4 regions of the Lysobacter sp. CA199 genome follow, and region 4 is predicted to be linked to each of the others. Evidence: riboswitches for the same ligand, from Rfam matches in the RefSeq annotation. Region 4 holds a riboswitch; each other region holds the start of a gene.
The links. A riboswitch is a leader RNA that binds a small molecule or an ion and turns the genes downstream of it on or off. The one in region 4 is predicted to bind cobalamin.
Positions count from the first base shown of each region.

Region 1: another riboswitch for cobalamin. It lies ahead of btuB (TonB-dependent vitamin B12 receptor); the one in region 4 lies ahead of ACTOWJ_RS19355 (ribonucleoside-diphosphate reductase subunit alpha).
Region 2: another riboswitch for cobalamin. It lies ahead of ACTOWJ_RS24380 (CoA-acylating methylmalonate-semialdehyde dehydrogenase); the one in region 4 lies ahead of ACTOWJ_RS19355 (ribonucleoside-diphosphate reductase subunit alpha).
Region 3: another riboswitch for cobalamin. It lies ahead of btuB (TonB-dependent vitamin B12 receptor); the one in region 4 lies ahead of ACTOWJ_RS19355 (ribonucleoside-diphosphate reductase subunit alpha).

Region 1 is NZ_JBQJIL010000005.1:184,160-186,353, forward strand. It holds gene ACTOWJ_RS10350 (GAF domain-containing protein) at 1-189, shown strand, start outside; gene ACTOWJ_RS10355 (TfoX/Sxy family protein) at 186-626, shown strand; cobalamin riboswitch at 792-1,041, shown strand; gene btuB (TonB-dependent vitamin B12 receptor) at 1,176-2,194, shown strand, end outside.
Region 2 is NZ_JBQJIL010000014.1:157,912-160,105, reverse strand. It holds gene ACTOWJ_RS24385 (hypothetical protein) at 1-442, shown strand, start outside; cobalamin riboswitch at 671-874, shown strand; gene ACTOWJ_RS24380 (CoA-acylating methylmalonate-semialdehyde dehydrogenase) at 1,016-2,194, shown strand, end outside.
Region 3 is NZ_JBQJIL010000008.1:88,108-90,301, forward strand. It holds gene ACTOWJ_RS15460 (SDR family oxidoreductase) at 1-326, opposite strand, end outside; cobalamin riboswitch at 474-716, shown strand; gene btuB (TonB-dependent vitamin B12 receptor) at 886-2,194, shown strand, end outside.
Region 4 is NZ_JBQJIL010000010.1:177,936-180,129, forward strand. It holds gene ACTOWJ_RS19350 (DUF2339 domain-containing protein) at 1-456, opposite strand, end outside; cobalamin riboswitch at 580-873, shown strand; gene ACTOWJ_RS19355 (ribonucleoside-diphosphate reductase subunit alpha) at 1,288-2,194, shown strand, end outside.

The DNA.
Region 1 (2,194 bases), on a different contig from region 4:
GTGCACGAGTTCCCCGGCCACATCGCCTGCGACGCGGCTTCGCGTTCGGAGGTGGTGGTGCCGCTGGTGCGCGACGGCCAGCTGATCGGCGTGTTCGATCTGGACAGCCCGGTGCCGGCGCGTTTCGACGCCGACGATCAGGCCGGACTGGAAACGTTGGCGCGGGTCTATGTGGAGTCGCTGGCATGAGCACTGCACCGAAGATGCGCAACATCGGGCCCAAGAGCGCGGCCTGGTTGCGCCAGGTCGGCCTGCGCACGCACGAGGACATCGCCGCGGTCGGCACGGTCGAGGCGTTCATGCGGGTCAAGCGCGCCGGCTTCAAGCCGACCTTGAACCTGCTCTACGCGATCGAAGGCGCGCTGCTGGACTGCCATTGGCAGGAGATCAGCGACGAGCGCCGCCAGGAACTGATCCTGGCCGCCGAAGCGGCCACCGCGCTGCTGCCGGCGCCGCGCAACAAACCGGCCGCCGCGCCGGTGCACACCACAATGCATGCGCAGGAACGCGAGGAAGAGCCTTCCGGATTCGGAGGCGGCTATCAGCGTGACGGCGATGGCGAGCTCGATGGGCCGGCCGACGAGGACGCGCCCGGTGGGCGCGACGAGGACGACCACCGCGATTGAAGGCGCCAAGCGGTCCGCTCCTGTGTAGGAGCGGCGCGAGCCGCGACCGCGGCAAGGCAACTACGATGTAACTGACGACGCGGGCGGACACCCTGCGGTCGCGGCTCGCACCGCTTCTACCGTGGGCTTCGGCCGCTGTCCGGGCGGTGCGTCCCCACATCGCGTACACTGCGCCCGCTTCGAGGTGACCCCACGGCCCAGCCGCCGGGGTTGAAACGGGAAGCCGGTGAAGCGCTCAGGTCCGGTCGGAGAGTCCGACCCGCCCCGCCCATTCCGGCACTGCCCCCGCAACGGTAAGCAAGTCAGGTCGCGGCCACCGCCACTGTGCACAGTCACGGGAAGGCGCCGCGTCCGGGAACCGACGCCATCGGTTCTGCTTGCGAGTCCGGAGACCGGCCTCGACGCGCCACAGGTTGCGATGCGGAGGGCATTGCGGCGGCGGCAGCGTCTTCGCGCGCTGGTTCGCCTGCCTATATCTCCCTTTCCACGCCGCCGCCCATTAGCCGTTTGTCGTCGCGCGCTGGATCGCGCGTGCGCTGGAGTCCCCACATGCGTTGCCTGAACCTGTCTTTCGCCATTGCCTGCGCGCTCGCGCTGCCGGCCACCGCCCTCGCCGCGCCCGCCGGCGATGCCACCGATCTCGATCAGGTCGTGGTCACCGCCAACCGCACCGCAGTCAGCGTCAACGATCTGCTGACCCCGGTCGATGTGCTCGACCGCGCCGATATCGAACGCAGCCAGGCGCGCGATCTCAACGATCTGCTGCGCGGCCGCGCCGGCATCACCCTGGCCAACCAGGGCGGTCCCGGCAAGCTGACCACGCTGTTCCTGCGCGGCAGCGAATCCGATCACGTGCTGGTGTTGGTCGACGGCATCCGCATCGGTTCGCCGACCTCGGGTCTGGCGGCGCTGCAGGATCTTCCGCTGGAACTGATCGACCGGATCGAAATCGTGCGCGGCCCGCGCTCGAGCCTGTACGGCGCCGACGCCATCGGCGGCGTGATCCAGGTGTTCACCCGCCGCGAACGGCAGGGCTTCGCCCCGCGTGTGCACGCCGGCGGCGGCAGCAACGGCACCGTCGAATTCGGCACCGGCTTCGGCGGCCGCAGCGGCGGCAGCTGGTTCGGCGCCGACTACAGCTTCCGCAAGACCCAGGGCATCAACGCCTGCCGCGGCGCCGGCTTCCCGGTGTTCGCCGGCTGCTTCACCGACGAGCCCGACCGCGACGGCTACGAGAGCCACGCGCTGTCGCTGCGCGGCGGTATCGAGTTCAACGAGCAGTGGAGCATCGAAGGTCAGGCGCTGCGCGTGGAAGGTCAGAACGAATACGACGGCAGCTTCGGCAATTATTCCGAAACGATCCAGCAAGTGATCGGCGGCAAGCTCATCTGGAAGCCGTCGGAAAGGATCAACGTGCAGTTGAGCGCGGGTCGCAACGTGGATGCTTCCGACAACTACGATCTCCTCCCCCGTGCGTTCCCCACCGGCACTATTTTCGATCGTCCGCTCAGCTATTTCCGGACCGATCGCGACAGCGCGACGTTGCAGGCCGATTTCAACCTCTTCGA
Region 2 (2,194 bases), on a different contig from region 4:
CGTTCTGTTGCGCGGGCCCAAGCGCCCCAACGGTATGTTCCGCGATCAATGCGACATCGATCGCCTGCTGCTGGTGCAGCTGATCATTCGCGCCAACCGCGCAGGCCGCCGCATCGCCGTGCACAATCTGGCCAGCGACAAAGCCCTCGTCGCCGCGATCGGAGCGCTGCGCACGCCGCAGACCGAGGCGATCTTGCTCGACACCGGTGCCTGCGTGCGCGACCGCCGCATCGTCCAGGCGCTGCAATCGAGCGCGTTGCCTTTTGTCGAGATTCGGCCCAGCCATCTTGCCGACGCGCGCTTGTGCGAACCCGAAGGCATCGAGAACCGCATCGCTCTGGTGCGCGGCGTGCAATCGCAGACCTATGTGCTGGCGCTGTCGATCGCATTGGAGCATCTGTGCCGCGGTTCGATGGACGACGCTCGCGCGATGGCGTGCTGATATCGCGTTCGCGCCGGATCGTCGCGGCGAGCCTCGACCGCGGATCGAGCGTCCGCGTCGCGAGCGGGCCATTCACAGTTGCACGCCGACGTGCACGAAAGTGGCGGCCCGCGAGGCCGACAATCGCATCCGATGGCATCGATGAACGCGTCGGACACGTTGAACTGAATGTGTGACACCGCGATGCTGCTTGTCCGCGACCATGGCCAAGCACTACACTCCGCCAGCCACAGGTGCCTTGCCGTCGGTCCATACCGGCACGCAGGGTGAAACGGGAAGCCGGTGCGGACGTGATCGTCCAATTCCGGCGCTGCCCCCGCAACGGTAGGCGAGAACACCCGACGTAACCACTGCGCTCGCGCGGGAAGGAGTCGGGGTGATGCCACGGCATCGCTCGCAAGCCCGGAGACCGGCCCGTGGCGGACATCGGGAGATGTCCTCCTCGGGTGTTGCGGCGGGCAACCGGACGAGCTGATGCGATGCGGCGTCCGTTTGCCCTCGTCTCGCCTTGTCTGATGTCTCCGCGGCACCCGCTTTCGCGGGTGTGCGATACGGAGACCGACCATGAACGAGATGCATCGCGTTGCGACCCAGGTCGCGACGGTCAAACTTTTGATCGACGGCGAGTTCGTCGAATCCACCAGCACCCAATGGCGCGACGTCGTCAATCCGGCGACGCAGGCGGTATTGGCGCGCGTGCCGATGGCGACCGCCGATGAAGTGAACGCCGCGGTCGAGGCCGCCGCGCGCGCCTTCAAGACTTGGCGCAAGACCCCGATCGGCGCGCGCGCGCGGATCTTCCTCAAGTATCAGCAATTGATCCGCGAGCACATGAGCGAGCTCGCCGCGATCCTCACCGCCGAGCAGGGCAAGACCTTGCCCGACGCCGAGGGCGACGTGTTCCGCGGCCTGGAAGTGGTCGAACACGCCGCGGCGATCGGCAATCTGCAATTGGGCGAGTTGGCCAACAACGTCGCCAATGGCGTGGATACCTACACGCTGCTGCAACCGCTCGGCGTGTGCGCCGGCATCACCCCGTTCAATTTCCCGGCGATGATTCCGCTGTGGATGTTCCCGATGGCCATCGCCACCGGCAACACCTTCGTGCTCAAGCCCTCCGAACAGGACCCGCTGGTGACCATGCGTCTGGTCGAACTGGCGTTGCAGGCCGGCGTACCCAAGGGCGTACTCAACGTCGTGCACGGCGGCGAGGAGGTGGTCAACGCGATCTGCGATCACCCCACGATCCAGGCGGTGTCCTTCGTCGGATCGACCAAGGTCGGCACCCATGTGTATCGGCGCGCCACGCTCGCCGGCAAGCGGGTGCAATGCATGTTGGGCGCGAAGAACCACGCCGTGGTGCTGCCCGACGCGAACAAGGAACAAACCCTCAACGCCATGGCCGGCGCCGCATTCGGCGCGGCCGGACAGCGCTGCATGGCCGCGTCGACCGCGGTGTTGGTCGGACAGGCGCGCGAGTGGATTCCCGAACTGGTGGCCAAGGCGCGCACGCTCAAGGTCAACGCCGGCACCGAGCCCGGTACCGACGTGGGACCGGTGATTTCCTGCGCCGCGCGCGAGCGCGTCGAGGGCCTGATCGCCTCGGGCGTGGAGCAGGGCGCGGTGCTGGAACTCGACGGCCGCAAGCCGACGGTTCCCGGTTACGCGCAAGGCAATTTCGTCGGGCCGACGATCTTCTCCGGGGTCAAGCCCGGCATGCGCATCTACGACGAGGAAATCTTCGGGCCGGTG
Region 3 (2,194 bases), on a different contig from region 4:
AGGTCCAGTTCGGCCAGCGGCCGGCCGGGCGCTGGCGCGCTGGCGGCGATGACCAGATGATCGATCTGGCCGGTCCGGTCGAACAGGCGGCGCAGGCTGTCGCGGTCTTCGAGCTGAGCCTGGTGGGTCTGGATCGGCGACTTGGCCAGAGGGCGCAGGGTCTCGGCGGATTCTTCGAGCCGGTCCAGGTCGCCGCAGGCCAGGATCAGCTCGCCGCGACGGCGCGACAGGCGCGCCGACACCGCGCGGCCGATCCCGGATTGGGCGCCGATGACCACGCTGCGGACGATCGGGGCGGTGCTCAAACGCAAGTCGGGGGCACTCATGGCGAATGACTCGGGTGTGCTGGGATGGCAGGCATCGTCCGCGACCGGCCCGGGAGAATGAATCAGACGCGTCTGAAATGTGCCAATACGCCTGCGCGCATGCCTGTTTGAGTCCCATACCCTGGCGTTGGCATACGGACGCACTGTTAAGATGCCCGCGCTCAAGGTGATCGCCGGCACAGTCCGGCGATTGAAACGGGAATCCGGTCGCGCGCTGGTCTGCCAACGCGCTCATGCCGGAGCTGCCCCCGCAACGGTAGGCGAGTCAACGCACCGCAATGGCCACTGTGCTCAGGCACGGGAAGGCGCGGTTCGGGAATCGGGTCCGCAGGATCGGACCGGTCGATTCCGCTCGCGAGCCCGGAGACCGGCCCAGAGCGTGAACCGACAGGCGGAGGGCCTGCGTCTCGGGGATCGTGCGCTTGCGCGTCTCTCCTGGCTGCTCTCCGCGTGTCCCGACCCTGTCTGGTCCGCGCGGGTGAGGCGCGGCCTTGGAGATTTGCCAGTGATTGCGTCCGTTGAATTCGTTTCCTCCCGCGCGACCGGCGCGGGCCCGCGGATGCGCGCGGGTTTGTCCGCGGCGTTGATGTCGGCGATGTTCGCGGCGCAGGCCGCGCCGGCCGCGGTCGACCTGGATCAGGTGGTGGTCACCGCCACGCGCACCGCGCAAACCCAGGACGCCACCCTGGCCGCGGTCACGGTGATCGACCGGGCCGAAATCGAGCGCCTGCAGCCGGCCTCGCTGCCGGATCTGCTGCGCGGCACGCCGGGCGCCTCGCTGGCCAACAACGGCGGTCCGGGCAAATCCACTTCGCTGTTCTTGCGCGGCACCGAATCGGACCACGTGCTGGTGTTGGTCGACGGCATCAAGCTCGGTTCGGCGACCAGCGGCGGCGCCTCGCTGCAGGACATTCCGGTCGAGCAGATCGAACGGGTGGAGATCGTGCGCGGCCCGTTCTCCAGTCTGTACGGTTCCGAGGCCATCGGCGGGGTGATCCAGATATTCACCCGGCGACCGCAGGGTCCGTTCGTGCCGAACTTCAGCGCGTCGATCGGCAGCAACCGGACCCATCGCGCTTCGGCCGGCGTCGCCGGCAAGGGCGAGCGCGCCTGGTACTCGATCAACGCCGCGCACGAGGACACCGACGGCATCAACGCCTGCCGCGGCAAACCCTCGCCGGGCGGCGCGGGCTGCTTCACCCATTCGCCCGATCGCGACGGCTACCGCAACAGCTCGCTGACCGCGCAGGGCGGCTACCGCTTCAACGAGCGATGGGACGCGCAAGCGCGGGTGTTCCGCGCGCAGGGCAACAACCAGTACGACGGCAGCCAGAACAATCAGGCCGACACCGTGCAGCAGGTGTTCGGCGCCAAGCTGGGATACCGGCCCAGCGATCGCGTCGCGCTGAGCTTCAATGCCGGTCAGAGCCAGGACCTGAGCGACAACTACAAGGACGGCCGGTATTCGAGCACGTTCGATACGCGCCGGCGCCTGGGTTCGGTGCAGGGGGATTTCAGCTTCGGATCCAACGTATTCAGTGGCGGCTTCGATTGGCAGCGCGACGAAGTGGAAAGCAACACCCGATACGCGCGCGATCGCCGCATCCTGCGCGGCGCGTTCGGCCAGTGGCAGGGCGATTTCGGGGCTCAGTCGCTGCAGGCCAGCCTGCGTCGCGACGACGACAGCCAGTTCGGCGGGCAAACCACCGGCAGCGTGTTGTGGGGTTGGGATTTCACCGATCGCCTGCGCGTGACCGCGAGCTACGGTACCGCGTTCAAGGCGCCGACCTTCAATGAGCTGTATTACCCCGGTTACGGCAATCCGGACTTGTCGCCGGAGACCTCGCGCAGCTTCGAACTCGGCCTGC
Region 4 (2,194 bases):
GGTGAACCAACGCCGCACCCAGCGCGCGCCGACGGTGAAGATATCCGGCGGCGGCGGCGCGGCCGGCACGCGCGGCGGCGACGGCGTGGCCGGACGCGGTGGCGGTGGCGGTTGCGACGGCAAGGGCGGAGGCGTCGCGGCCGCGGCGGCGGGCGTCGCCGGCAGCGGTGGCGGCGACGCGACCGACGGGGGCGTCGCGGCGGCCGGTACCGCGCCGGCCTGCGGCCGCGCGGGAGCCGCCGGAGCCGGCGGCGCTTCGCGCGCGATCCGCTCAGCCAGGGTCTCCTCGGAGCGGTCATGTGCCACGGGGATGGTCGCGGCCACACGCAGTTGGGCCAGGGTGCGTTCCAGCCCGCTCACCCGGGATTTCAATCCGGAGATCTGGACCAGGGCGACGATGAGCAACACCGGCACCAGCAGCAAACCCAGTACCAGCAAGACAATCAGTGCTTCCATCACAGTTCCCCGTTCCTTATGAGCGGCACGTTACACCAAGGCGCGGCGGATGGAGGGCCCGTCTTCACCCGCTATATACATCATTCATTCACCACATATCGCGTTGACGAAATCGAACAACCCCACTATGTTGTGTGCGTCGGTGCCGATTTTGCGATCGGCTGAAAAGGGAAGCCGGTAGGGACGCGCCCGCGAGCATTCGCGGCGGGGTCCGAAGCCGGCGCTGCCCCGCAGCGGTGTGGGAAACGAACGGGTCATGGCACTGGGCGTTAAGCCTGGGAAGCGACCCCGGTAGGAGGAACGAGCAAGCGGGCAAAGAAAAGTGAGATTCGGGTCGCCACTCGTCGCTCACTTCTCTTTGCCCGTTTCTCGCTCCGAGTCCCGAGCCCGAAGACCTGCCGACAGCCGCGCGTCGCACAACCGCGCGGTACCGGCCCAAAGGAGTCTTCGGAGGAAGACGGCCGGTGTCGCAGCACGACGGAGCACCCGTCGCGCCCGTACGTTCCGGCGCCATGCGCGGAGCGGACCGTCCCGGACCTCGCGTCTCGGGCCGTGCGACACCCAGCCAGCACGCTTCCAAGCTCTGCGCCCGCGGGGGCACGGCCGTGCCATCGGTGACACCGCGCGTGCGGTTCGTCGTCGCTGGCGCGTCCGCGTTCTCCGCACCGTGCACCCACGTCCCGGAGTAATGCCATGACCACACTCGCATCCGATCCGTCCGTCGCCCCCGCCACGGACGCCGCCCCCTCTTCCGCCGCCAAGCCGGCCGCAGCCCGTACCGCGCAAGACGCGCCCGGCTTCGCCCTGACTCCGCCCGCGGCCAACCTGACCATGAGCGTGACCAAGCGCAACGGTCGCCGCGAGCCGGTCGATCTGAACAAGATCGTGCGCGCGGTGACCCGCAGCGGCGAGAACTTGTACGCGATCGATCCCATGCGAGTGGCCACCCGCACCATCTCCGGCCTGTACGACGGCGCGACCACGCAGGAACTCGACGAACTGTCGATCCGCACCGCCGCCCTGCTGACCGCGGAAGAACCCGAATACGGCCGCCTCGCCGCGCGCCTGCTCGCCGGGGTGATCGAGAAGGAAGTCGCCGGCATCGAGATCCACGCGTTCTCGCAATCGATCCAGCGCGGCCATGAGCTGGGCCTGATCAACGAGCGCCTGGTGACCTTCGTCCAGGCCAACGCGCGCAAGCTCAACGACGCCATCGACCGCAGCCTCGACGCCAAGTTCGATTACTTCGGCCTGCGCACGCTCTATGACCGCTACCTGCTGCGCCATCCGACCGCGCGCACCGTCATCGAGACCCCGCAGCAGTTCTTCCTGCGCATCGCCTGCGCGCTCAGCGAAGATGTCAGCGACGCGCTGGCGCTGTACCGGCGCATGGCCCAGCTCGACTACATCCCGTCCTCGCCGACTCTCTTCAATGCCGGCACGACGCATGAGCAGCTGTCGAGCTGCTTCCTGCTCGATTCGCCCGACGATTCGCTGGAAGCGATCTACAAGCGCTACATGGACGTGGCCAAGCTCAGCAAGTTCAGCGGCGGCATCGGCCTGAGCTATACGCGCATCCGTTCGCGCGGCTCGCTGATCCGTTCCACCAACGGCCTGAGCAACGGCATCGTGCCGTGGCTGAAGACCCTCGATGCCTCGGTCGCCGCGGTCAACCAGGGCGGCAAGCGCAAGGGCGCGGCCTGCGTGTACCTGGAGCCGTGGCACGCCGACGTCGAAG